Regions from separate parts of the Pseudomonas sp. GW821-FHT02H06 genome, predicted to be linked through region 1. Evidence: predicted binding sites of a transcription regulator. Region 1 holds the regulator's gene; each other region holds the start of a gene.
The links. The regulator sigma-54, encoded in region 1, starts transcription at its own class of promoters, with help from an activator protein. The targets are predictions, from matches to a motif close to ANTGGCATNNANNTTGCTNT.
Positions count from the first base shown of each region.

Region 1 (7,066 bases):
AGGGTGCCCTTGCCGGCCGCGAGCATCATGACGGCCATAATGCTTTTGCCGTCGACCATCGTCTCCGGCGTGCGACCGACCCTGATCTGGCAAGGGTACTTGCCGGCGACGCCCACGAATTTGGCGGCGGCCCGGGCGTGCAGACCCAGCTTGTTGATGATGGTGATTTCTAGAGCGGGCATCGCGATGGAGGTCCTTTCAGCTTAGGTCGCGGTGGCGGACCTGAACATTCTTGAGCGATTGCTGCAGCACCTGACCCAGACGTTCGGTCAGGTAGACGGAGCGGTGGTGTCCGCCGGTGCAGCCAATGGCAATAGTAACGTAGGCGCGGTTGCTGGCGGCGAAGCGCGGCAACCACTTATTGAGGTACGAAAAGATGTCCTGGAACATTTCTTCGACGTCCGGTTGAGCCGCGAGGTAATCGGCAACCGGCTTGTCGAGGCCGGACTGCTCGCGCAGCTCGGGCTTCCAGTACGGGTTCGGCAGGCAGCGCACGTCGAACACCAGGTCGGCGTCCACGGGCATGCCGCGCTTGAAGCCGAAGGATTCGATGAGGAAGGCAGTGCCCGGCTCGGGTTTGTTCAGCAGGCGCAGTTTGAGAATGTCGCGCAGCTGGTAGAGATTCAGGTGCGTGGTGTCGACCGTCAGATCAGCCAAGTCGATGATCGGACCGAGCAGGGTTTTTTCGTCACGAATCGCTTCGGCCAGCGAGCGGGTTGCCGTGCTCAGCGGGTGACGACGGCGGGTCTCTGAAAAGCGCTTTAGCAGGGTGGCTTCATCGGCGTCGAGAAACAGCACGTCGCACTGGATGTGCCGGGCCCGAACTTCGGCGAGCATGCGCGGGAATCGCGTCAGGTGACTGGGCAGATTGCGCGCGTCGATCGAGACCGCCAGCAGGGGCTCAGCCAGTTCGGTGTTGATCAGCGCGCGCTCCGCCAGCTCTGGAAGCAGGCCGGCGGGCAGATTGTCGACGCAGTAGAAACCGCTGTCTTCAAGGACATCGAGGGCCGTGCTCTTGCCGGAGCCGGAGCGGCCGCTGACGATGATCATCCGCATGATCAGTGACCGTTCTGGACGTCGAGCACGACGCTGTAGAGCTCTTCGTCGGTTTTGGCACCGCGCAGGCGCTTACGCACATCATCACGGTCGAGCATGCTGGCGATCTGGCGCAGCAATTCAAGGTGAGCATCGGTAGCCGCTTCCGGGACCAGCAACACAAACAGCAGGTCAACCGGTGCGCCGTCGATGGCGTCGAAATCGATGGGTTTCTCGAGATGCAGTACGGCGCTGACAGGCGTTGAGCAGCCCTTCAGGCGGCAGTGGGGAATGGCGATGCCATTACCGAACCCGGTAGAGCCGAGCTTTTCACGGGCAATGAGGCTGTCAAACACGACCTGCTCATCCAGATCAGGCACTTGCGTGCCGATCATTTTGGCGATGTTCTGGAGTACGGCTTTTTTGCTGCCGCCTGGCACGTTCACGAGTGAACGGCCAGGGGTCAGGATATTTTCAAGTCGGATCATGGGTGGGGAGTGTCAGCGAGCAGTCGCGCCTTGCAGCAGACTTTGCTGTTTTTCCTTATGTTTTTTGAGTTGGCGGTCAAGCTTGTCGGCAAGCAGGTCAATGGCTGCGTACATGTCGTCGTGTTCGGCGTTGGCAACCACTTCAGCGCCAGGAACGTGCAAGGTGGCTTCGATTTTCTGCTTGAGCTTCTCGACCTCCATGGTGACCTGCACATTCGTGATCTTGTCAAAGTGGCGTTCCAATCGGGCGAGTTTCTCGCCGATGTAGGTACGCAGAGGTTCAGTCACTTCCAGCTGGTGTCCACTGATGTTGACTTGCATACAGCTTCTCCTTCGTTGCCAGTGCATTAAGAGGCAGGCGTAATGCCTGCCACTGGAACGCTTTGACGTGTGACCTTTACATCAGTCGCTTGCGTTCGCTGGACGGCGAAATCCCAAGGGATTCGCGGTACTTGGCGACTGTGCGACGGGCCACTTGAATGCCTTGTGCTTCCAGTAAACCAGCGATCTTGCTGTCACTCAACGGCTTTTTCTGATTTTCCGCAGCGACCAGTTTTTTGATGATCGCGCGAATCGCCGTGGACGAGCATTCGCCGCCTTCGGAGGTGCTGACGTGGCTGGAAAAGAAATATTTGAGTTCGTAGATCCCGCGCGGGGTGTGCATGAACTTCTGCGTGGTCACCCGGGAGATCGTCGATTCGTGCATGCCGACCGCTTCAGCGATGTCATGCAGAACGAGGGGCTTCATGGCTTCGTCACCGTACTCGAGGAAGCCTCGCTGGTGTTCGACGATTTGCGTGGCCACCTTCATCAGCGTCTCGTTGCGGCTCTGCAGGCTCTTGATGAACCAGCGAGCTTCCTGCAGCTGATTGCGCATGAATGTGTTGTCGGCACTGGTATCGGCGCGACGCACAAAACCGGCGTACTGCGGATTGACCCGCAGGCGCGGCACGGATTCCTGGTTCAGCTCCACCAGCCAGCGCTCGTTGTCCTTGCGCACGATGACGTCAGGCACGACGTATTCGGCTTCGCTGGACTCGATCTGCGAGCCGGGGCGCGGATTGAGGCTCTGGACCAGTTCGATGACCTGACGCAGGTCGTCTTCCTTGAGCTTCATGCGGCGCATCAGTTGCGCGTAGTCGCGGCTGCCGAGCAGATCGATGTAGTCACTGACCAGCTTCTGCGCTTCCGCCAGCCACTTGGTTTTGGCGGGCAGCTGGCGAAGCTGCAGCAGCAGGCATTCACTCAGGTTGCGAGCGCCGATGCCGGCAGGCTCGAACTGCTGAATGCGGTGCAGAACGGCTTCGATTTCGTCCAGCTCGATATCGAGCTCAGGGTCGAAGGCGTCGAGCATTTCTTCGAGTGTTTCGTCGAGGTAGCCCTGATTGTTGATGCAGTCGATCAGCGTCACGGCGATCAGGCGATCGGTGTCCGACATTGGCGCCAGGTTGAGTTGCCACAGCAGGTGGCTTTGCAGGCTCTCGCCAACGGAGGTGCGGGTGGTGAAATCCCACTCGTCATCGTCGTTGCTGGGCAGGCTGCTGGCGCTGGTCTGATAGACGTCTTCCCACGCAGTGTCGACGGGCAGCTCGTTGGGAATGCGCTCGTTCCAGTCGCCGTCCTCCAGATTGTCGACGGTAGGCGCCGATTCCTGGTAGGTGGGTTCCTGAACATCAGCGTTGGGCTTTTGCTCTACGTTATCCGCCAAGGGGTCGGCGTTGTCGAAATCGTCGCCTTCCTCCTGCCGTTCCAGCATCGGGTTCGACTCCAGCGCCTCCTGAATTTCCTGTTGGAGATCCAGCGTCGACAACTGAAGCAAGCGGATTGCCTGTTGCAGCTGAGGTGTCATCGTCAGCTGCTGGCCCATTCTCAAGACTAGCGAAGGTTTCATGGCAGGGCTTAACACCTTATTCGCCGGCGCACTGCGCGCCATTTACTAGCAGGGCGCCGAGGGCGCCAACTTAAGCAAATTATATGCCTGAAGCTGGAGGGTTTGCCTAGAGTGTGATGACAATTAAAAAACGAGGTTGGCGATGGCGCACATTGCGGGAACCGCACAACCTCATGTCATCACTGCGGTTACAGGCGGAACTCGTGACCCAGATACACTTCCTTGACCAACTGGTTGGCCAGGATGGATTCGGCGTCGCCTTCGGCAATCAGCTGTCCATCGTTGACGATGTAAGCGGTTTCGCAGATATCCAGCGTCTCACGCACGTTGTGGTCGGTGATCAGCACGCCGATCCCTTTGGCCTTGAGGTGGTGAATGATCTGCTTGATGTCGCCTACGGAAATAGGGTCAACACCGGCGAAGGGTTCGTCGAGGAGAATGAATTTCGGCGAAGTGGCGAGGGCGCGTGCGATTTCCACACGGCGACGTTCACCGCCCGACAGGCTCATGCCCAGGTTGTCGCGAATGTGGGTGATGTGGAATTCCTGCAGCAGGCTTTCCAGCTCCTTGCGGCGGGCAGCGCGATCGAGCTCCTTGCGGGTCTCCAGGATCGCCATGATGTTGTCCGAGACGGAGAGCTTGCGGAAGATCGACGCTTCTTGTGGCAGGTAGCCAATACCGGCGCGTGCACGGCCGTGCATCGGCTGATGGCTGACGTCCTGGTCGTCGATCAGGACGCGACCCTGATCCGCTTGAACCAGGCCGACGATCATGTAGAAACAGGTGGTCTTGCCGGCGCCGTTGGGGCCAAGCAGGCCGACGATCTGGCCGCTCTCGATGGACAGGCTGACGTCACGTACGACCTGGCGGCTTTTATAGGCCTTGGCCAGGTGCTGGGCTTTCAGCGTCGCCATTACTGGGCCTTCTGCTGGTCGGTTTTCTTTTTCGGCTGGATGACCATGTCGATACGAGGGCGTGGTGCGGTGACCTTGGTGCCATTGGCACGACCGGCGTTCACGACCTGCTTGACGGTGTCATAGACGATTTTCTCGCCTTCGGACGTGTTGCCGTCGTTGACCACTTTGGCCTTGTCGATCAGCACGATGCGGTTCTGGGCCGCGAAGTACTGGATAGTGACGCCCCAGGCCTGAACGATCGGCTTGTCCACCGATGGCTTCTGCTCGTAGTAGGCCAGGTTGCCCACGGACGTGAACACGTCCACGTCGCCTTGCGGTGTACGGGTGATGGTCACGGTGTTGCCGGTGATCTTCATCGTGCCCTGGGTGATGATGACATTGCCTTTGTAGGTGGCGATGCCTTGCTTGTCGTCCAGCTGCGCGTCATCCGACTGGATGTGGATGGGTTGATCGCGATCCGTCGGCAGAGACCAGGCGCTCGCGCTTCCCAGTGCTGCGCCCAGGCCGAGCAAAAAAGGAAGGGTTTTAACGAGCCTCATACTGTCCTCTTACGTTGGATAGCAGGTTCATCCTGCTTTCTTTCAGATACGCTTTCATACCCGTGCCGGTCGTTACACCGCCAAGGCCGTCGATTCTAACGGGTTGGGCAGTCTCCGCATATTGCTTCTGCGGGAATACAGTCATGCGGCTGCTGGTGATGATGGTGGTGCGGTCTTTTTCGTCGGTGCGGTTGATGCGCACCGAGTCGATCAGCTCGACGTGATCGCCCCCCGGCGACACTTCGGCGCGAACGCTCTGTACGTGCCACGGGAAGGTAGAACCTCGATACATCTGCAGCACCGGCGTGGTCATCAGGGTGACGTCGGTGGCTTTCAAGTGCTCTACCTTGTCCGCGGTCATGTCGTACTGCATGGTCCCGTCGGGCAGGTACTGAATGCTGTGGGCGTTGGTCGCGTAGTAATCGACGGCGCTCTCATCCACGGCAGCCTTGGGTTGATCGAGGAAACTTTCCGGACTGATGTTCCAGTAGCCGACCGCTGCCAGCAGCAGTGCCAGCACACCGAACAGCAGAAACGTTCGAAACTTTTTGCTCAGCATAAATGCACTTCTATAGGTAGGCGGCGTGAGCCGCTTCGAGGTTGCCCTGAGCCTTCAGGATCAACTCGCAGAATTCGCGGGCAGCGCCTTCGCCGCCACGTGCCTGGGTAATGCCGTCGGCATGCTCGCGGACAAAGCTGGCGGCATTGGCAACAGCCATGCCCAGGCCCACCCGGCGAATGACCGGCAGATCAGGCAAATCGTCGCCCAGATACGCGACCTGCTCGTAGCTTAGATTCAGTTGCTGCAAAAGCTCGTCGAGTACCACGAGTTTGTCTTCGCGGCCCTGATAAAGGTGCGCGATGCCGAGGTTCTTCGCGCGCCGCTCAACCACGGGGGTCTTGCGTCCGCTGATGATGGCAGTCGTCACACCCGAGTTGATGAGCATTTTGATGCCCTGGCCGTCGAGGGTGTTGAAGGTCTTGAATTCACTGCCGTCTTCGAGGAAGTACAGGCGTCCGTCGGTGAGTACGCCATCGACGTCGAAGATCGCCAGTTTGATGTTCTTGCCGCGTTGCATCAGGTCATTCATATCGGCGCTCATTTACATGACTCCTGCGCGGAGCAGGTCTTGAAGATTGAACGCGCCAACCGGGCGATCGTTCTCGTCGACCACGATGAGTGCGCCGATCTTGTTGTCTTCCATGATTTTCAAGGCTTCGGCCGCGAGCATTTCCGGGCGCACGGTCTTGCCGTGGACGGTCATGACTTCATCGATGGTCGCCTGGCGTATGTCGATCGGGCGATCCAGGGTGCGACGCAGGTCGCCGTCCGTGAAGATACCGGCAAGGCGGCCGTCGCTCTCGAGGATGGCGGTCATGCCAAGCCCCTTGCGGGTCATTTCCATCAGCGAATCGCGAAGCGGCGTGCCGCGCGCAACCTGCGGCAGGTTGGCGCCAGTGTGCATGACATGCTCGACCTTCAGCAGCAGCCGACGACCCAGTGCACCGCCTGGATGGGAAAACGCGAAGTCTTCGGCGGTGAAGCCTCTGGCGTCCAGCAGCGCAACGGCCAGGGCGTCGCCCATGACCAGCGCCGCCGTGGTGGAGGAGGTGGGCGCCAGATTCAACGGGCAGGCTTCTTTTTCGACCCGCGCATTGAGGTTGACGTCAGCGGCCTTGGCCAGTGTTGATTCCGGGTTGCCCGTGAGGCTGATCATCTTGATGCCCAGCCGCTTGATCAGCGGCAGCAACGTGACGATTTCGGCCGTCGTGCCCGAATTGGACAGGGCCAGAATAATGTCGGCGCTGGTGATCATGCCCATGTCGCCGTGGCTGGCCTCGGCGGGGTGCACGAAAAAGGACGGGGTGCCGGTGCTGGCCAGCGTAGCGGCGATCTTCTTGCCGATATGCCCCGACTTGCCCATGCCTACCACGACCACGCGGCCCTGACTGCCCAGAATCATGTCGCACGCGTTGACGAAATCGGCATCTATATGCGCAAGCAAACCTTCCACGGCTTCTATTTCAAGGCGGATGGTGCTCTGTGCCGATTCAATCAGGTTGCGCGCATTGGACATATCGGAAGGGGTCGCATGGTGAAAGGCCGGGGATTATAGCGGCAATGTTCAAAAGCCTCACGCTTCATCGTTGCTGTTTGTTTAATGAACGGAGACGTCCTTCAGCAACAGCGTGATA
Region 1 covers NZ_JBWKVD010000007.1:203,884-210,949, forward strand. Annotated here, with positions in the region: gene AC07VF_RS14150 (HPr family phosphocarrier protein) at 1-182, opposite strand, end outside; gene rapZ (RNase adapter RapZ) at 199-1,056, opposite strand; gene ptsN (PTS IIA-like nitrogen regulatory protein PtsN) at 1,059-1,523, opposite strand; gene hpf (ribosome hibernation-promoting factor, HPF/YfiA family) at 1,536-1,844, opposite strand; gene AC07VF_RS14170 (RNA polymerase factor sigma-54) at 1,921-3,414, opposite strand; gene lptB (LPS export ABC transporter ATP-binding protein) at 3,603-4,328, opposite strand; gene lptA (lipopolysaccharide transport periplasmic protein LptA) at 4,328-4,870, opposite strand; gene lptC (LPS export ABC transporter periplasmic protein LptC) at 4,857-5,429, opposite strand; gene kdsC (3-deoxy-manno-octulosonate-8-phosphatase KdsC) at 5,440-5,973, opposite strand; gene AC07VF_RS14195 (KpsF/GutQ family sugar-phosphate isomerase) at 5,974-6,948, opposite strand.

Region 2 (7,066 bases), on a different contig from region 1:
GGTCGGCGGCATCACGCTGGGTGCGGCGGCACTGGTCGGCGCGATTGCCGGCGGCGCCCTGCAAACAGCGCGCAGTTATGGCAGCCGGTTGATGGACAAATTCAAGGGGCAGCGCGAACTGACGGTCGACGATGCCGTGCTCCGACTGCTGGCGCTGCGCCAACGGCAACTGCTGCAAGCCTTGGAGGTGCGGGGTCATGCCGCGATAGAGAGCATCAAACTGACGGCCCCTCTCGACAAAACCTGGCGCGAAGGCAAGCTGCCAGAGGCGCTGCATAAGGCGCGGGCGCACCCGCAATGGTCGTCGCTGAATCCGGGGGCGAAGCTGAATCAAAGCGAGCGGCAGGAGCAAGTTGAGGCGTTGGCGAAGACCGTGCTCGTCTGAAATGAGCCACACGACTGATCGGGCGGCAAGCTGCCGACAGTCGCTTCAATCATTTTGCGGTAGGGGAATTGCGCGCGGACCGGTATGATCGCGCGCCCGATACACCCGGAAGCACACGCGCATGAAACCCACCTTGATCGCCGCTGCAGAACTCGACCGCATCGAGACCTGGCAGAAATACTCCAGCTATATGTGCGGGGGCTGCGTTTCCAGCTGCTGCACGCTGCCTGTGGAAGTGAAGATCAAGGACCTGATCCGCATCGGCATCGTTGACGAGTTCGAACAAGGGGATAACCCGAAGAACATCGCCAAGCGGTTGCAAAAGGACGGGATCGTCGAGCGCTTCAATCAGAAGTCCGGGATCTTCACCCTCCAGCGCATGAGCAACAACGATTGCCTGTACCTGGATCGCAAGAGCCGGCTGTGCACGATCTACGACAAGCGCCCCGACACCTGCCGCAATCACCCGAAGATCGGCCCTCGCCCGGGTTATTGCGCGTACAAGCCGAAAGAAGTCGTGCGCGAAAGCACCGGTACGCTGAACTCGAACTCCGGCCGGGTGCCGTTGAAGTTCTAAGCCCCTACAGAGTTCGCGCACGCGTTCCCGGCTAAAGCCGGTCCTACCAAAGGCGCGCGGGCTTTAGTGGGACCGGCTTTAGCCGGGAAGGGGCCGGATTGAGCAACATCGCCCTCACATCGACACCGGCCAAACCAAAATCCACACAAACAAAAACGCCCCCGGCCTTTCGACCGGGGGCGTTTTCGTTCAGCCGGGGCTAGTTACGCCTTGGCTTTCTTGGCAGCACGGGTACGCTCGCCTTCGTCGAGGATCTTCTTGCGAAGACGGATCGACTTAGGGGTGACTTCGCACAGCTCGTCGTCCTGGATGAATTCCAGAGCCTGTTCCAGTGTGAAGCGAACAGGTGGAACCAGAGCGATGGTCTCGTCCTTGCCCGAAGCACGCATGTTATCGAGCTTCTTGCCTTTGGTTGGGTTCACACCCATGTCGTTGTCGCGGCTGTTCAAGCCAACGATCTGACCGTTGTAGATCTCCTGACCGTGCTCGACGAACAGCTTGCCGCGCGCCTGCAGGGTTTCCAGGGAGTAGGTCAGTGCCTTACCGGTTTCAACCGATACCAGAACGCCGTTCTGACGACCGGACATGTCGCCGGACTTCATGGTGTCGTAGCGGTCGAAGATCGAGGTCAGGATGCCAGCACCGTTGGTCAGGGTCAGGAACTGGTTACGGAAACCAATCAGGCCACGAGCAGGGATGTTGTATTCCAGACGCACACGGCCTTTGCCATCCGGCACCATGTTGGTCAGGTCGCCCTTACGCAGACCCATCTCTTCCATGACCTTGCCCTGGGATTCTTCAGGGGTGTCGATGGTGACGTTTTCGAACGGTTCCTGCTTCACACCGTCTACCTGACGGATGATCACTTCAGGACGACCGACACCCATTTCGAAGCCTTCGCGACGCATGGTTTCGATCAGTACCGACAAGTGCAGCTCACCACGGCCCGAGACCTTGAACTTGTCAGCCGAGTCGCCTTCTTCAACGCGCAGAGCAACGTTGTACAGCAGCTCTTTGTCCAGACGCTCCTTGATGTTACGGGAGGTCACGAACTTGCCTTCTTTACCGCAGAACGGCGAGTCGTTGACCTGGAAGGTCATCGAAACGGTCGGTTCGTCAACGGTCAGCGGCTTCATCGCTTCAACTGCGTCCGGGTGGCACAGAGTGTCGGAGATGAACAGCGAGTCCATACCGCTGATGCAGACGATGTCGCCAGCGGCAGCCTCTTCTACGTCGATGCGGTGCAGACCGTGGTGACCCATCAGTTTCAGGATACGGCCGTTGCGGCGCTTGCCGTCAGCACCGATCGCGACAACCGGGGTGTTCGGCTTGACGCGGCCACGAGCGATACGGCCAACACCGATGACGCCCAGGAAGCTGTTGTAGTCCAGTGCCGAGATTTGCATCTGGAACGGACCGTCACGGTCGACTTTCGGCGCAGGTACGTTGTCGACGATCGACTGGTACAGCGGGGTCATGTCTTCAGCCATGTCGGTGTGATCCAGACCGGCAATGCCGTTCAGGGCCGAGGCGTAGACGACTTTGAAGTCCAGCTGTTCTTCGGTGGCACCGAGGTTGTCGAACAGGTCGAAGATCTGGTCCAGAACCCAGTCCGGACGCGCGCCTGGACGGTCAACCTTGTTGATGCACACGATCGGACGCAGGCCGGCTTCGAAAGCCTTCTTGGTCACGAAACGGGTTTGCGGCATAGGGCCGTCTTGAGCGTCGACCAGCAGCAGAACGGAGTCAACCATCGACATCACGCGCTCTACTTCACCACCGAAGTCGGCGTGGCCCGGGGTGTCAACGATGTTGATGTGGTAGCCATTCCAGTTGATCGCGGTGTTCTTCGCGAGAATGGTAATACCGCGCTCTTTTTCCTGGTCGTTGGAGTCCATCACGCGTTCGTCGTTGAGCTCGTTGCGCTCAAGGGTGCCGGACTGGCGCAGAAGCTTGTCGACGAGGGTAGTTTTACCGTGGTCAACGTGAGCAATGATGGCGATGTTGCGTAGATTTTCGATCACTTGTGTATCTCGATCAGAGGATTCGGTCAGCTGTCTGATTGTAGGCAGCTATGAACGGTGGAGCCGGCGAAAGCCGTTACGGCTGACGACTGGTGTCGGGGGGCCGGTGACGCAAGCCACAGGCAAACAGCCCCGGGCACTTAGCTCGGTCGATAAACGCGCACATTGGCATGCCCCTCACTGAGCAGATGATGAGCATGCAGGCGACTCATGACGCCTTTGTCGCAATAGAGCAGGTACTGGCGCGTGTCATCCAGTTCCTTGAAACGGCTGTTCAATGCAAAGAACGGCAGCGTTTGTACTTCGACGCCAGTCAGCGCCAGCGGGCGGTCTTCTGCTTCATCCGGGTGACGGATGTCGATGACCACTTGCCCCGCCAGCGCCTGACTGACTTCTTCAATCTGAACGTCCTGGCCCAATTCCTCGATCACGCGATCGATCGGTACCAGACGAGCGTTTTCCAGCGCACGTTCGAGCACGGCCATGTCGAACGATTTTTCTTCGTGCTCGACCCGATTGCGCTTGGCGGCGGTCTTCGGATTCACCGAAATCACACCGCAGTATTCGGGCATGTGCCGGGCAAAATCGCCGGTGCCGATCTGATCGGCCAGGTCGATGATGTCCTGCTTGTGACTGGCGATCAGCGGTCGCAGGACCAGCTTCTCCGTTACGCAATCGATGACCGACAGGTTGGGCAGCGTCTGGCTGGACACTTGGGAAATCGCCTCGCCGGTCACCAGCGCGTCGATTTCCAGCCGGTCGGCAATGTTGGTCGCAGCGCGCAACATCATACGCTTCAATACTACGCCCATATGACTGTTATCGACTTTTCCGAGAATTTCTCCCAGAACTTCCTCGAACGGTACGCTCACGAACAGCACCCGCTGAGAGCTGCCGTACTTCTTCCAGATGAAGTGCGCGACTTCCATCACGCCCAGCTCGTGGGCACGTCCGCCCAGATTGAAGAAGCAGAAATGGCTCATCAGGCCGCGACGCATGATCTGGTACGCGGCCACGGTTGAGTCAAAGCCACCGGACATCAGGATCAGGGTCTGTTCAAGCGAACCCAGCGGATAACCGCCGATGCCGTTGTGCTGGCTGTGGATCACGAACAGGCGCTGGTCCCGAATCTCGATTCTGACCTCGACTTCCGGGGCTTTCAGCGAAATGCCGGCGGCGTTGCATTCACGACGCAGCTTGCTGCCGACGTACTTCTCGACGTCCATGGAGCTGAAGTCATGATGGCCCGCACGCTTGCAGCGCACCCCGAAAATCTTGCCGGGGAGCGCGTCGCCGAAGTGCAGCTTGCACTTCTCGTAGATGTCTTCCATGTCGCCCAGCGGATACTGGTCAACCTGCAGAAAGTGCGTGATGCCGGGCATGCAGCTGAGGCGCTCGGTCATCTCGCGCAGGACTTTGGCATCCTCGACCCTGGTTTCGACCTCAAGGTTGTCCCACACACCATCCACCACCAACGCCGGGTCCAGATCGCGGAGCACCGTACGGATGTTCTTGGCCAGCTGTTTGATGAAGCGCTTGCGCACAGGCCGGCTTTTGATAGTGATTTCTGGGAAGACTTTGACGATTAATTTCATGAAAACAGCGCGCTAGGTCCCGGTCGAAAAAGGGGGGCGCGGATTATAGCGGAAATTGCTCAAGGTTTAACCAGTTATCGTACGGCCAATCGTCCGCGCACCAAAACGGCCCTGTATACAATTACTTGGCACCATAAGGGTGCGCCGGTTTTCGAATATGCGACGTTTAACGCGCTTAAAGGCAGCTATTCCCTCGGAAAACCCAACACAGGGCACTGGCATGCAAATTGCTCCCTTGTGAGGCAGGTTGCCTTGGTCGAGTATCGCGCCCGGCATCACCCAAATTGAAGGGCCAACCACTACTCAGGCCCTAATCCACCCCGGAGGACAACATGTCGAAGTCGGTTCAACTCATCAAAGATCATGACGTAAAGTGGATTGATCTGCGCTTCACGGACACCAAAGGCACTCAGCACCACGTGACCATGCCGGCCCGCGATGCGCTGGAAGACGACTTCTTCGAAGTCGGCAAAATGTTCGACGGTTCCTCCATCTCGGGCTGGAAAGGTATTGAAGCCTCCGACATGATCCTGCTGCCGGACGACGAAACCGCCGTGCTGGATCCGTTCACCGAAGAGCCTACCCTGATCCTGGTTTGCGACATCATCGAACCTTCGACCATGCAAGGTTATGATCGCGACCCACGCGCCATTGCTCACCGCGCCGAGGAATACCTGAAGTCGACCGGTATCGGTGACACTGTATTCGCCGGCCCTGAGCCAGAATTCTTCATCTTCGACGAAGTGAAATTCAAGTCCGACATCTCCGGCTCCATGTTCAAAATCTACTCCGAACAAGGTTCGTGGATGTCCGATGCTGACATCGAAGGCGGTAACAAGGGTCACCGTCCAGGCATCAAAGGCGGCTACTTCCCGGTTCCACCGTTCGACCACGACCACGAAATCCGCACCGCAATGTGCAACGCCCTGGAAGAAATGGGCCAGGTCGTCGAAGTTCACCACCACGAAGTGGCAACCGCAGGCCAGAACGAAATCGGCGTGAAATTCAACACGCTGGTTAAAAAGGCTGACGAAGTTCAGACCCTGAAATACGTCGTGCACAACGTCGCCGACGCTTACGGCCGCACCGCTACCTTTATGCCAAAGCCTCTGTACGGCGATAACGGTTCGGGTATGCACGTTCACATGTCCATCTCCAAAGATGGCAAGAACACCTTCGCAGGCGAAGGTTATGCCGGCCTGTCCGACACCGCTCTGTACTTCATCGGTGGCATCATCAAGCACGGCAAGGCCCTGAACGGCTTTACCAACCCGGCAACCAACTCGTACAAGCGTCTGGTTCCAGGCTTCGAAGCGCCGGTCATGCTGGCCTACTCGGCTCGTAACCGTTCGGCGTCGATCCGTATTCCTTACGTCAACAGCCCTAAGGGCCGTCGTATCGAAGCACGTTTCCCGGACCCGGCAGCCAACCCGTACCTGGCCTTCGCTGCCCTGTTGATGGCTGGCCTGGACGGCATCCAGAACAAGATCCACCCTGGCGATGCGGCTGACAAAAACCTGTACGACCTGCCGCCTGAAGAGGCGAAAGAGATCCCGCAAGTTTGCGGCAGCCTGAAGGAAGCCCTGGAAGAGCTGGACAAAGGTCGTGCGTTCCTGACCAAAGGCGGCGTATTCAGCGACGACTTCATCGACGCTTACATCGCGTTGAAATCCGAAGAAGAAATCAAAGTGCGCACCTTCGTACACCCACTGGAATACGAGCTGTACTACAGCTGCTGATCCAGTCGCGTCGGCGAAAGCCGCGTGAACAAAAGGCCTCCTTCGGGAGGCCTTTTTTGTGCTCGTCTTTCGCCGCGTTACGTACATACATATGTAACGCAGTTGAGATCACCTGTTGAGGCAATATAGTCAGCACTCCGACTTTTCCGAACACGTGCCTCGACGATCGCGAGCCAGATTACTCATGCGAGAACACACCCTTATGCCCAAGCTGATTCAGATCACCCTCTTCGCGCTGGCCGTGTTTGCGCCAGGCCTTTATGCAGCGAACACTCAGCAGCCTCCCGCACAGCTTCAACCGCTCATCGCAGCCATGGAGCAACGCTTGGAAATCGCCAATGACGTGGCGCGCAGCAAATGGCACAGCGGCAAGCCGGTTCAGGACAGTGAGCGCGAGCGCCAGGTGATTCAGAACGCCGAGTCACGGGCGAGTGAATTCGAGCTGGGCGCCGACGACGTACGCGATTTCATGACCGCCCAGATGGAAGCCAACAAGATGGTGCAATACGCGCGTATCGAGCAGTGGCGCGAAACCGGCCACTCCCCGGAGAAGCCAGACGTCAACCTGACCGATGGCATCCGGGGTCGGCTGGATACGCTGCTGCCGGTGTTGATGCAAAGTTACTCGGCGTTTCAGCCTTACCGCAGCGATGCCAAATGCGCTGGCTGGGTGCAGTCGGAAATCCAGCGACAGGCAAGTGATCCCGTCATTGAGACCGCGCTGCAACGGGCGGGAGGCGACCTCT
Region 2 covers NZ_JBWKVD010000015.1:83,186-90,251, reverse strand. Annotated here, with positions in the region: gene AC07VF_RS21165 (GTPase/DUF3482 domain-containing protein) at 1-385, shown strand, start outside; gene AC07VF_RS21160 (YkgJ family cysteine cluster protein) at 507-962, shown strand; gene typA (translational GTPase TypA) at 1,166-2,986, opposite strand; gene thiI (tRNA uracil 4-sulfurtransferase ThiI) at 3,127-4,581, opposite strand; gene glnA (glutamate--ammonia ligase) at 4,914-6,320, shown strand; gene AC07VF_RS21140 (chorismate mutase) at 6,523-7,066, shown strand, end outside.
Region 2: the regulator sigma-54 is predicted to act here: its motif matches at 4,796-4,815, upstream of glnA (glutamate--ammonia ligase).

Region 3 (7,066 bases), on a different contig from region 1:
AACTGCTGCGAAACCGCGGCGGTGGTGACGCCGCTGCCGGTGTTGGTGCCGCCGGAGGTGCCGCGAATCGATTGGGCGTACTGGTCAGCAAATTCCGCACGGGAAGATTTGAAACCGGTGGTCGCGACGTTGGCAATGTTGTTGCCGGTAACGTCGAGACTTTTGTTTGCGGCGTAGAGCCCACTAAGACCAACATTGAAAGACATGATTAACTCCTGCGCCGTCTAGTCGGCTCTAAATTCCGATTTGCTTGATTTTTGACAGTGCCACCTGGGTGCCGCCGGCAAGGTTCAACGTCATGTCAGAGCCCGTTGTGCCCATGGTCACGCTGCTCACTGTCGCCGGCAGATAGGTGCTCAGATTAGTAGCGGTGCCGTCCAGCTTGCCGTTGGCGACGAAGCTGTAATTGCCCGCTGCCACCGCTGCGCCGCTGTCGTCCAGGCCATCCCAGCTAAAGGATGTGGTGCCAGCGGCCTGAGTGCCGAGGTCGATGGTGCGCACGACGTTGGTACCGGTGCTGTCGTAGATCTTCACCGTGGTGTCGGCGCTGGACGATGGCAGCACCACCGAACCGGTCATGGCCTTGCTGGTATCGACATAGGTCGAACCTGCGTCCACGGTTACCGAGCGGCCGACCAGCGACGAGGCCTGCAACGCCTGGGACGACTGATACATGGTGCTGATCGAGTCGACCGAGGTGCTCAGGTTCTGCATGGTTTCCAGGCTGCTGAACTGAGCCAGCTGGGCCACGAACTCGCTGTTGTCCTGAGGATCGAGCGGGTTCTGGTTCTGCATTTGCGTGACCAGCAGTTGCAGGAATGAATCCTTACCCAGCGAACTTGAGCCGGTGAGGCTGCTGGTGTCGGTGCTGGATTTGGTGCTGGTGCCTGTGGTTCCGGGGGTCGTGCTTTGCAGCCCTTTGAGGAACGTCGAGGTAGCGTCTGTGCTTGAGACCGTCATGGATTTCGCCCTTTATCACTGACCCAGGGTCAGGACCTTCTGCATCATTGTTTTCGCGGTGTTCATGATTTCCGCGTTGGTCTGGAACGAACGGCTGGCCGAGATCATGTCGGCCATCTCGTTGACGACGTTGACGTTCGGGTAATACACGTAGCCGTTCTTGTCGGCTGACGGGTGATTTGGCTCGTAACGTGCTTCGAGGTTGGAGGCGTCTTCGACGATGCCGGAAACCTGTACGCCGGTGCCGGCCTGGCCCTGGTCTTCGAACAGCGAGGCGCTGCCGCCGGATTCCTGGCCCTGGAAGACCGTGGCGAACACCGGATGGCGGGCGCGGTAGGTCTTGTCCATGCTGGAGGACACGGTTTCGGCGTTGGCGATGTTGCTGGCCACGGTGTTGAGGCGGGTGTTCTGGGCACTCATGCCGCTACCGGCAATATTGAAAACACTGGATAGGGACATGGATTACTCTCCGCGCAGGGCTGCAACCAGCCCTTTGAATTTGCTGTTGAGCAAGGTGAAGCTGGCCTGAAAACCGATGGCGTTTTCGGCGTAGTTGGCGTTTTCGACCTGGGAGTCGACGGTGTTCTGATCGAGCGACGGCTGCGACGGGGTGCGGTAGAGCAGGCTGGCTTCGCCATCGCTCATGCCTTCGGCTTCGATGTGACGGCTGTTGGTCATGTCGAGGGCGAAGTGGCCGTTGTTGCTTTTGTCGCTTTGGGCGGCCAGGACTTTGGAGAAGTCCAGGTCACGCGCCTTGTAGTTGGGGGTGTCGGCGTTGGTGATGTTGTTGGCCAGCACTTCAGCACGCTGGGCGCGGAAGTTGAGCGCTTTTTCGTGGATGCCGAGGGCGTTTTCAAAACTGATGCTCATGTCGGGACCTTTGAGGGCTGACCAGATGTACGTGCAGGAGTTATAGCAAGGTGCGTGCCACTTGCTGGAAGTGCCGTTTTTCGCGGACTGCAGGGGTGTTGGTGCAAGGGGATGACAGAAAAGCGGCAAGGGATTTCCGCTCGATGGGAGGAAAGCGGCAAGAGCAGTGCCGTTTTTTTGCCGTATTGCGCTTTCGCTCGTGACATCAAGATCAAGGGCGTCTGCCTGGGGGCAGACGTTTCGCCTTCGGCGAGTTACTTGGAAAAGCACCCCAAGTAACCAAGGGTGCTTGCTCCTGGTTGGGCCCCTCCTGCGTCGGGGTTCCTTCACTCCGGTCTCGCTCCGTGGGCCCGCGCCGAACGGACATCCATGTCCTGACGGCGCTCTCGCCGCATCCATGCGGCTCGGCCCACTCCGCGAGACCTCCGTTCAGCCTGCACCCAAGTCGCGATTGGTGTCGTCTGAACTCTCTGCGTATGAAGATCAACGGCAACGGCGACGGCTTCCCGTCTGAAGCCAGTCCTACGGACTGCATGCGCTGCTGTTAGTGGGACCGGCTTTAGCCGGGAAGAGGCCAGTGCAGGCGCTTGCTATTTTGCTGATCAGACACCCTACCTGTGGGAGCGAGCTTGCTCGCGAATGCCGTTGCCGTTGCTGTTGCCGTTGCCGTTGCCGTGCTTTTGATCTTCATACGCGAACGGTCCGGTCACCGCCGAACGCGACTTGGGTGCAGGCTGAACGCAGGTCTCGCGCAGTGGGCCGAGCCGCATGGATGCGGCGAGAGCGCCGTCAGGGCATGGATGCCCGTTCGGCGCGGGCCCACGGAGCGAGACCGGAGTGAAGGTACTCCGACGAAGGAGGAGCCCAACCAGGAGCAAGCACCCTTGGTTACTTGGGGTGCTTTTCCAAGTAACTCGCCGAAGGCGAAATGTCTGCCGTTAGGCAGACCCCTCTAAGCGCCGCTCCGGCTAAGAGGCAGCCAACAGTCTCAGCGCCAACACGAAACAAAAAACCCCGCCTAAGCGGGGTTCTCATCAAAGCAAAACCGCAGCCAATCACTTGGCCTGATAAATAATCCCGGGACTGCACTGCACCATCTGATAATGATCGGGCAACCCGTTCAACGCCTCCGACGCCCCCAGGAACAAATACCCCCCCGGCTTCAACGTCGAATGAATACGCAGCAAAATATCCTTCTTCACCTCCGCCGAAAAATAAATCAGCACGTTGCGACAGAACACGATATCGAACTTGCCCAACGCCGCATAACTGTCCAACAGATTGAACGAACGAAACTCCACACGGCTTTTGATCGGCGCCTTCACCGTCCAGCGCCCTGGCGTCTTCTGATCGAAGAAACGCTGCAGACGATCCGGCGACAAACCCCGGCCGATGGCCAGACTGTCGTACTCACCCGTCTTGCAATTGTTCAACATCAAACCCGACAAATCCGTCGCCACAATCTGCGCGCCCGACTTCAACTGCCCCGGGTTACTGCGCTCGAACTCATCGATCGTCATCGACAGCGAATACGGTTCCTGACCCGACGAGCACGCCGCCGACCAGATGCGCAAACGCTGGTTGGGGCTGGCCTTGATCGCCTCGGGCAAGACCTTGTTCTTCATCACCTCGAAGGGGTACGTGTCGCGAAACCACAACGTCTCGTTGGTGGTCATCGCATCCACCACCTGCTCACGCAAACCACTGCGCGGCTGAGTCTGGATCCGCTGGATCAGCTCGCCCAACGATTTGATGGACTGCTGCTCCATCAACTTGTTGAGGCGGCTGGAAACCAGGTACTGCTTATTTTCACCCAGCAAAATGCCACAGGCTTTTTCCAGGAATACCCGGAACTGATCAAAATCCAAATTACCTGTAGACATGCCGCCTCTCAAATCATGTGAACAGCAAGGAGGAAAACCCCTCCTCAGCTGATATCTGCCGCCTTGATACGATCTACCACCCTCGCCGCCAGATCGTCTGGCCGGAACTTGGCCAGGAAATCATCCGCGCCGACCTTCTTGACCATCGCCTGGTTGAACACGCCGGACAACGACGTATGCAACACGATGTGCAACTTCTGCATGCGCGGGTCGCTGCGAATCTCCGCAGTGAGGGTATAGCCATCCATCTCCGGCATTTCAATGTCGGAAATCATCATCAGGAATTCTTCTTCCGGCTTCTTGCCTTCATCCACCAGTTTGCGCAGGAAATCGAGTGCCTGACGACCGTCATTCAACGCCGTGACTTCCACGCCGACGGTTTGCAGGCAACGCGTCACCTGTTTGCGCGCCACCGAGGAGTCATCGACCGTCAGCACGCGCAGCGACAGAGCCTTGTGCTGAACCTCCGCCGTGACCACGCCGACCGAGATGTTCTCGGACACCGGCGCCACTTCGGCGAGGATCTTCTCGACATCGATGATTTCCACCAGCTGGTTGTCCAGACGCGTCACTGCCGTGAGGTAGTGGTCGCGACCGGTGCCCTTGGGTGGCGGATGAATGTCTTCCCAGTTCATGTTGACGATGCGTTCCACCGCATGCACCAGGAAGCCCTGAATCTTGGTGTTGTACTCTGTGATGATCACGAATGAATTGGTAATGTCAGCCAGCGGCTTGCCACCGGTCGCCAACGCCAGATCGAGGATCGGGATAGTCCCGCCACGAATATTTGCCACACCGCGCACAATCGGACTGGATTTGGGCATATGGGTAAGTTTCGGGCACTGAAGCACCTCTTTTACCTTGAACACGTTGATCCCATACAACTGCTTGCCGTCCAACCGGAACAGCAACAGTTCAAGGCGGTTCTGCCCGACCAGTTGAGTGCGCTGGTTTACTGAATCCATCACACCAGCCATGCACCACACCTCCCAAAAACGACCAATTGCGCTACCGGAACGGTAAGCGGCACGGGCCTTGCTATTTACTCATCATGAACACACAAACGACAGTATCCCGACGCCCGGCACCCGCAACCCGCAGCTTTGTCTGCGTGCTGGTCGCGCTGTGTCTGTTGTGTGCCGCCAGCCTGAGCCGGGCGGACAACATGACCCTGCCTGAAACACTTATCGGCGTGACCCAGGGCTTTCTTGAATTCACAGTTGAAGACTACATGGCGACCAACCAAACCGCCGGCCGCTACGAAATTGAAGTCAAGCAGCTGGACCCGCGTCTGCGCATGCCGCTGTGCGACAAGGATTTGACAGCCTCACTGGAAAGCCCGGCCCAGCCCATCGGCCGCGTCACCGTGAAGATTCGCTGCGAAGGCACGTCCCCGTGGACGGTGTTTGTGCCGGCCCAGGTACACCTTTACCGCAATGTGGTCACGGCCGTGCGGCCCATGAAGCGCGACGCAATCGTGACGGAAAACGATGTGGCGCTGCGCGAACGCGACGTCAGCCTGCTGGGGCAAGGCTTCCTGGATTCAGTCGATCAGGCAGTCGGGCAAAAAGTTGTCCGACCAACGGTCATCGACCAGATCCTGACGCCCGTCCACCTCGATCAGCCGCAAATGGTCCATAAGGGCGACCAGGTGGTGATCAGTGCGCGCAGCGGTTCAATGAGCGTGCGCATGCCGGGCGAAGCCTTGTCCGACGGCGGTTTCAACGAGCAAATACGAGTGAAGAACCTCAACTCCCAGCGGGTGATCAAGGCCAATATCGTTGCGCCCGGGCAAGTCGAGGTCGCTATGTAACTGACATGTGAAGGTAAGACCTCTGGCGCTGCGCTTGCGCTTTTCCTACACTCGGAACCCCTGTGCTCCGTGCGAAGTCCATTCGAGACTGTTTTCGCACGGGCCCTAAAGTTATTCCGGGTCTGGCCGAAACCAAGGCAAGCGTCCTAGAACCCAGAGGTTTTTCAATCATGGTCATCGACTTCAATCGTTTGAACAGCTCCACTACCGTTGGCGGTACAACACGTACTGCCAGCACCAAGGAAGCCAGCAAAACCGAAGCTACGGCAGCGGTCAGCGGCACCTCGAGCGTGCCCGGTAGCGGTGAGGCAGTACATTTGAGCAGCGAAGCTCAACAGTTGCAGAAGATCAGTGATTCGTTGCGTGATCAGCCTGTCGTCAACAGCGCCCGTGTGGCTGAGTTGAAGCAGGCGGTCGCCGACGGCAGCTATAAGGTCGACAGCAATCGTGTTGCAAGCAAACTGCTTAACTTCGAAGCCCAGCGCTAGCCCCAGGTCTGCGCAGGGGCTTCTGGACGCTTAAACACCAGGGCATGCGATGCAAGACACTACATTGCTTCAACTGATCACGGACGACATTGCGCCAACCCGGCATCTGCTGGATATCCTGAAGGCCGAGTCAGTGGCGCTTCACGGGCGCAATATGGTCGAGATGGAACACATCCTGGCGCAGAAACAGGCGCTGGTGATCGTGCTCGAGCAGCATGGACGCCGACGTACCCAGCTGATGACCAGCCTGGGTCTGCCCGCCAATCGCGCGGGACTCGAAGAAGTGGCGAAACATTCGTCAGTGGGTGAAGCCTTGTTGACCGCAGGCGATGAACTCAGCGCGCTGATGAGTGAATGCCAGGCGGCCAACGAACAGAACGGCAGCCTCATCCAGCTCCAGCAACTCACCACGGCACAGCAGTTGAGGATTCTCAACGGCGGCGACACGCCCACGCTGTACGACAGTCGCGGTTCGACGTCGGGCAAGGCCAGGCCGCGTCCGCTCAGCCAGGCGTAAGTTCTTGTATCAAGGTGCGCACTGTGGTGGCAATATGCCGCACGCTGCACGCTGCCGTTATTTGCCTGGAGATGGATAGACCGTGAATGCCTCAAGCGCGGACGATGTTCCGCAGCCCCCGAAGGTACTGACCACCCCGTTGGAAATCGCCGCCAATCTGCGGCTGCTGATGGAAAGTCATGACCCGTTGATCATCACGTTTCACGAACGCACCCAGCGTTTTCAGAGTTACGTGATCGACGTCGACCGTGACACCAACCAGGTCATTTTCGACGAGATGATCCCCCGAGATGGCGAGCGTTTCCTTGCCAGCGGTGAGCCCTTCCGGGTCGAAGGTTTTCACGACGGTGTGCGCATCGCCTGGGAAAGCAAAGCCCAGCTGACCGTGATCGAAGAGCCGCGCAGCTATCGCGGCCCTCTCCCTGAAGAAGTCGTCTATCACCAGCGTCGTAACGCGTTCCGCGCGGCCCTGAAGCTGGCTTCGCTGATTGATGTCGAGATTGGCGGCGACCGGCTCAAATTTCCGTTGCGCGGC
Region 3 covers NZ_JBWKVD010000014.1:44,574-51,639, forward strand. Annotated here, with positions in the region: gene flgE (flagellar hook protein FlgE) at 1-206, opposite strand, end outside; gene AC07VF_RS20355 (flagellar hook assembly protein FlgD) at 235-960, opposite strand; gene flgC (flagellar basal body rod protein FlgC) at 976-1,419, opposite strand; gene flgB (flagellar basal body rod protein FlgB) at 1,423-1,830, opposite strand; gene cheR (protein-glutamate O-methyltransferase CheR) at 2,886-3,713, opposite strand; gene AC07VF_RS20375 (chemotaxis protein CheV) at 3,758-4,690, opposite strand; gene flgA (flagellar basal body P-ring formation chaperone FlgA) at 4,765-5,526, shown strand; gene flgM (flagellar biosynthesis anti-sigma factor FlgM) at 5,697-6,014, shown strand; gene AC07VF_RS20390 (flagella synthesis protein FlgN) at 6,064-6,531, shown strand; gene AC07VF_RS20395 (flagellar brake protein) at 6,614-7,066, shown strand, end outside.
Region 3: the regulator sigma-54 is predicted to act here: its motif matches at 1,873-1,892, upstream of flgB (flagellar basal body rod protein FlgB).